DNA from 2 places in the Paenibacillus yanchengensis genome. Region 1 is predicted to be linked to the other one. Evidence: riboswitches for the same ligand, from Rfam matches in the RefSeq annotation. Region 1 holds a riboswitch; the other holds the start of a gene.
The links. Region 1 has a riboswitch for thiamine pyrophosphate ahead of ACFSTH_RS00945 (ABC transporter substrate-binding protein). Riboswitches for the same ligand answer to the same signal wherever they lie in the genome.
Positions count from the first base shown of each region.

Region 1 (3,168 bases):
TTTTTCGGTATTACGATAAACCAATACTTTTTCATTTTGCAAGAGCTTTTTCAGGTGTGACAGCTAAAGATATGGTGAAGTATTCAACAATCGGAAGACTGAGCAAGGACGCTTTACATTGCTAGTTAGATCTGAATTGCTATAAAAATCACTCAACAAATATTTGCACTATACTTGATATATAATATAAGTTGTACGTTTATTTTAATAGTGTATATATAAGTAGGGTGATGAGATGCAAATTAATAGGCTTTTTGAAATAGTATATATTTTACTCGATAAAAAGATAGTGACTTCAAATGAACTTGCAGAACATTTTGAGGTGTCGACTCGGACGATTTATCGTGATATAGAAACGTTATCTAGTGCTGGAATTCCAGTATTTATGACCAAAGGTAGAGGTGGTGGGATTAGCCTTTTACCTGATTTTGTACTAAATAAAACGGTGTTTACAGAGGAAGAAAAAAACAGTATTCTATCTTCACTTAAAGCTGTACATTCCGTGGATTTGAGTGAAAGTGACAATGCCATAGCTAAACTTGGTTCATTATTTGGTGGTGAACAAACAGATTGGATTGAAGTGGATTTTTCGTCTTGGGCTAGTGGACAGCATGAAACGGAAACTTTTAATATGATTAAGTCTGCAATATTGTGTAAGGAAGTTATTTCATTCAACTATGCCAGTGCAAAAAGCCAGCAGACAGCTCGTCAAGTAGAGCCTTTAAAACTGTGTTTTAAAAGTGCTGCATGGTATGTATATGGATATTGTAAGGAGAAAAGGGATTTTCGTTTTTTCAAACTAAGAAGAATTAGGGAACTTCGTGTATTAGAACAACACTTCCAGCGGAAATCTCCGAAGCAAGTTTTAGTGAAAGAAAATGTGCCCCCGGGAGAGTATGTTAGATTGAAGCTAAAGTTGTCTGCCGAAGTTGCTTACAGAGTATATGATGAATTCGAAAGCTATGAGCAGCAAGAGGACGGAAGTTTTATTACTGAAATTGACTATCCAAAGGGTGAATGGTTAATTTACTATATTACAACGTTTGGTAGACATTGTGAAGTATTAGCACCGGAAGAAGTAAGAGACGAGGTAAAAAAAGAATTGCAGAACACATTAAAAAATTACGTTTAATATGACAACAAGCTGTCATATTAGACAGAGTATAATAGCCTTATCAAACAGATGGAGGTTATGTAAAGTGAAATATGAAATTGTGCATTTAGAGCAAAAAACAGTTGTAGGTGTTAGTGCAATTACCGGTAATACTGATCCAAACATGGGTGAAATTATTCAAGGGCTTTGGGATAAATTATACCAAAGTGGAATAAATGTTTCGATTGAAAACAAGATTAATCAGTATGCGATTGGACTTTATTCTGATTACTCCAATGACCAGTACTGTGTTACAGTTGGTAACGAGGTTTCCAAAGCGGTCAATGATGAACTAACTACTAAGACGATTCCAGCAGGTAAATACGCAAAGTTTTCTGTACATGGACCGATGGGGACTGTTGTAGCCGAAGCTTGGGGTGAAATCTGGAAAATGGACTTGGATAGAAGTTTTACAGGAGATTTCGAGGAGTATCTTAATAATGATTGGGAAAACACAGATGTTGATATTTATATTGCATTAAAATAAATACTAGCTTTGTAACTTGTTGAAGCTGCTGTCTGTGATTTTCAAGTGTTAGTAACTATAGTCCAATCACTGATTGACAAGTCAATCTAAAGTGTATATGATGTTAACTGTCACTAGGGGAGCCCACATTATGGGCTGAGACTGAAATTAAATTCGGGACCCTTCGAACCTGATCTGGACTATACCAGCGTAGGGAAGTGGGCAGTTTCGATTACATCTGTAACGAATCCAGCCATTTCTTTCGAGGAATGGCTTTTTTTCATGCCATCTCCGGGAGTGACCCATTATAGTATTATAAAAAAAGAGTGGGAGTGTTTCATTGTGAGAAAGATGGTATTCATATGTACAAGCTTAATGATGTTGTTCCTTGTTATGGCAGGATGTAGTGGGGCCAAGCAAGTGACGGAAGGCGAGAAAGAGTCGAGCAATGAATTGATTGATGTTAAAATGATGATTGATTGGACGCCTAATACGAATCATACTGGGATTTTTGTAGCGCTGGAAAATGGATTTTATAAAAAGCATGGACTGAATGTCACCATTATTAATCCTGGAGATATTCCCCCAGAGCAAGTCGTTGCTGCTGGAACAGTTGAGTTTGGAATCGGAAATCAAGAAAATGTGACGCAAGCACGCATTCAAGATGTCCCGCTCGTTTCGCTTGCAGCCATCATTCAGCATAATACTTCTGGTTTTGCTGCACCTGCTAGTAAAAATATCAAATCACCTAAAGATTTTGCTGGAAAAGTATATGGCAGTTATGGAGGCGAGCCTGAGAGAGCCATTATTAAAACACTAATGGAAGAAGAGGGCGCTGATGTTGAACAAGTGAAGTTCGTGAATGTCGGGACTACGGAGTTTTTCGCTGCTGTTGAAAAGGATATTGATTTTTTATGGGTGTTTTATGCTTGGACTGGTATCGAGGCAGAGCTTCGTAACGAGCCGATTGATATGATTTATGTGAATGAGTTTTCAGATAAACTAGATTACTATACACCAGTTATTGTGACCAATGAGCAGATGATAAACGAGCAGGCGGATGTTGTTAAAGCATTTATGGCAGCGACATCGGAAGGTTATGAGTTTGCAATAGACAATCCAGAAGAAGCAGCCAAAGTGTTGCTGAAAGCAGCGCCTGAATTAGACGAAGAGCTTGTTATTGCTAGTCAGAAGTGGCTCAGTCCACGCTACAAAGAAGATGCGCCTCGCTGGGGTGAGCAAAGACGGGAAGTATGGCAGCTCTATGGCGAGTGGATGTACGACAATGGTTTAATAGAGAAACAGCTTGAAGTGGATCAAGCGTATACGAATGAATTTTTACCTAAATAATCTTATTGAGGGAATAGTGATTATGTTGCTGCGATGGATTAGATTAGTTTGGCTGCCCTTTGTGGTCGTATTATTAACTCTGATTGCTTGGCAACTGTATGTTGATTGGAGCGGGATGAAAAAACATATATTACCAAGCCCGCTAGATGTGCTGCATACTGTGGTCACTAGCTTTCCAATGATGTGGCCACATATTACA
Region 1 covers NZ_JBHUMH010000006.1:44,254-47,421, forward strand. Annotated here, with positions in the region: gene ACFSTH_RS00935 (helix-turn-helix transcriptional regulator) at 236-1,132, shown strand; gene ACFSTH_RS00940 (GyrI-like domain-containing protein) at 1,200-1,640, shown strand; TPP riboswitch at 1,746-1,853, shown strand; gene ACFSTH_RS00945 (ABC transporter substrate-binding protein) at 1,971-2,969, shown strand; gene ACFSTH_RS00950 (ABC transporter permease) at 2,992-3,168, shown strand, end outside.

Region 2 (3,168 bases), on a different contig from region 1:
AGCGTCATTTTTGCTTGTTCTATTCGGCTCGTAACAAAGGAGAATCTACCCGGATGAGCTGCTTCCCATGCTGCTTGACGATCCAGCACAAATTGTGATGCTTCGTCTAGTAGATGTTTGGCAATGCCGATACCAACTGCTGCAAAACTAGCTTGAGCGAATGGAACAAAAGGATAGCTGAAAAATGGGTCATCCAAAAATAACGTTTGTGTTTCTAGCTGGAATGTCCGCTCTACTGGTACAAATTGATCACGGGCAACAATCGTGTGACTATTCGTTGTTTTTAGACCAAAAGCTGCCCATGTTGGTATAATTTCTACTTGGTCTGGTTTTAAAGTAATGGTGAAAATGGGTGATGGCGCATCGTCTTGGTTTTCTTTTGTTAGCGTACAGTTAGCGGTAAAGGTGGTGGCATAGGTGGAACCACTGCAATAGGGCCACGATCCATTGACGATGTATCCACCATCAACAGGAATGGCTGTTCCAATCGAAGAACCGCTACCAGCGATAACCGCATTAGCAGGGGAGAATATTTGATTTGCCGCATCAGGTTTCATGTATCCAGCAAAATATCCACCACCAGATCCGATCGTAGTTGCCCAGCCGAAGCTGCCATCGACCCAAGATGTATATTCATATAGTTTCAAAGCTTCTGGGAGTGGTGTTTGGCTACCGCCGAGTGCTTTGGGAACGAATAGTTTGAACCACTGTTGTTCCAGAATGATGTCTAGTGCGAATGGATCAAATATCCGACTTGCTTCTTGCTCTAGAGAAGTGGTTCTAATTTGCTCAACGACTGTTTGCTCTAACATGTTTGATCAATCTCCTATTCTATTAAAAAAGTATCTGATGCAAAGTGTATGTAAAAAGCAGCAAAGTTGCAAGTAGACAAAAAGTAATCACTTGGGCTATAATGATAGGCGTAATTGAATAGAGCTAGGGGTGCTGGATATGGCCGGCTGAGATTGTGTCCCACAGAAGACACTGACCCATTTACCTGATCTGGATAATGCCAGCGGAGGGACATGCTATTGGTAGTATTGTACTGCATTTTTTTGTAATGCACTTAACAATCTTTAGTTATCAACGTCCTTGGATCATTCGCAGATCTGGGGGCGTTTTTTGGTATATTTTTTTGGTGAAAAAAACTTTCAGACAATCTAGGGGGAGACAGATGATGAACAAAGTTTCAACTAAGTGGATCGTGATGTTGTTGGCGATGATGGTTGTATTAAGCGCATGTGCTGGTGGAAATCAAGCAAACAAGGGAAACAATCAAGCGCAACAAGCGGGAAATGGAAATAAACAAGAGAAGTTAACGGATGTTACGCTTGTACTTAACTGGTCGCCTAATACGAATCATACTGGTTTGTATGTGGCGCGGGATAAAGGTTTTTATGCGGAGCAAGGTTTAAATGTTGATATCATTTTGCCAGGCTCAAGTGGTCCGAATGCAGTTGTTGGATCGGGGCAAGCGCAGTTTGGTGTTAGTTTTCAAGAAGGAGTGACAGATGCTAGATTGCAAGAAGTACCTGTCGTTTCGATAGCGGCTGTCATTCAACATAATACGGCTGTATTTGCAGCACCTGTAGAAAAAAACATTAAAGCGCCAAAAGATTTTGCAGGTAAAACCTTCGGAGGATTCGGTGCTGCTGCTGAACCAGCAATCATTGAAGCATTGATGGTGGCAGATGGTGTAGCAGATGCTAGCGATGTGAAAATATTAAATGTAGGCGAAGCAGATTTTTTCACTTCGGTACAACGAGATATTGATTTTTCTTGGATATATTATGGTTGGGCAGGCATTGAAGCGGAGCTTCGTGGGATAGAGATTGACACCATCTTTTTGAAAGATTATTCACACAAATTGGATTATTATACACCGGTTATTATTTCTAATGAACAGACGATAGAACAGAAGCCCGAACTGGTAAAAGCATTTATGGCAGCAACAACAGCAGGTTATGAGTACGCTATTGCACATCCCGATGAGTCTGCTCGTATTTTGCTAGATGCTGTTCCCGAACTAGATGAGGAATTAGTTATGGCTAGTCAAAAGTGGTTAAGCCCTCGTTATCAAGATGACGCGCAGCAGTGGGGTGTTCAGAAATTAGAAGTATGGGAAAACTATGCGAAATGGTTGCAAGAATATGATTTACTAGATGGAACATTTGATGCAGCGGCGGCGTTTACGAATGCCTTTTTACCTAAAGCTAATTAATTATTAATCTGGTTAACGATTGAAAAGTTAGCAAAGCAACGATAATAGATCGTTTCATTATTTGCTAGAGATGAGGAGAACATTGCTAATGTCTAATGCGATTATGAGTTTGGAAACGATATTTCGGACGGAAGATTCATCAGCTTACATTGATCGGGTCGTCGGTATTATTGAACGTTCAGGCGTTAAGTATGTCGTAGGACCATTGGATACAACGATGGAAGGGGACTTAGCACAGCTTCTGGACATTGTGAAACAAGTGAATATTGAATTAGGAACGATAGGAGCTGGAGTAAGTATTTCTTCACAAATTAAAATTCATTACGATCCAAAAGGTATTTCGATCGCCGGATTAACGGAAAGGTATATGTAGCGATGGCATCGAATTCGAATGCTAGGAGCTGGAAAAACTGGTTGCTGCCCATAGGGGCGGCAATTCTATTTTTAGTGTTGTGGCAATTAGCCACCTTAATATTTCACATCCCTAAATGGATGCTACCAAGCCCTGTCGAAATTGCTACAGAAGCATATGATAGCTTTCCTCGTCTATGGGGTCATACGGTAGAGACTGTGCGAACGACCATTGTTGGTTTTGCAGCAGGCGTGACAGTAGGTATTATGTTGGCGGTACTGCTACACTTTTTTCCACTAGTAAAAATAACACTGTACCCGTTTCTAATTATTAGTCAAAATGTACCGATCATTGCGCTCGCTCCATTGTTGATGTTATGGTTTGGTTTTGGTTTATTACCTAAAATGATTATGATCATCATCGTTTGTTTTTTTCCAATTACGTTATCGACTTTAAATGGATTTGCCCAAACAGATACGACGCTGTACAACTATATGTTAATGTCGGGAGCTAACAAAAAACAGTTGTTTTGGAAATTAGAATTGCCCCATGCAGTTCCTTTTTTATTTTCTGGCTTAAAAATTTCTGCTGTATA
Region 2 covers NZ_JBHUMH010000015.1:19,184-22,351, reverse strand. Annotated here, with positions in the region: gene ACFSTH_RS06935 (acyl-CoA dehydrogenase) at 1-812, opposite strand, end outside; TPP riboswitch at 929-1,041, shown strand; gene ACFSTH_RS06930 (ABC transporter substrate-binding protein) at 1,175-2,221, shown strand; gene ACFSTH_RS06925 (thiamine-binding protein) at 2,310-2,594, shown strand; gene ACFSTH_RS06920 (ABC transporter permease) at 2,597-3,168, shown strand, end outside.
Region 2: linked by a shared signal. The riboswitch ahead of ACFSTH_RS06930 (ABC transporter substrate-binding protein) and the one ahead of ACFSTH_RS00945 (ABC transporter substrate-binding protein) in region 1 are both predicted to bind thiamine pyrophosphate.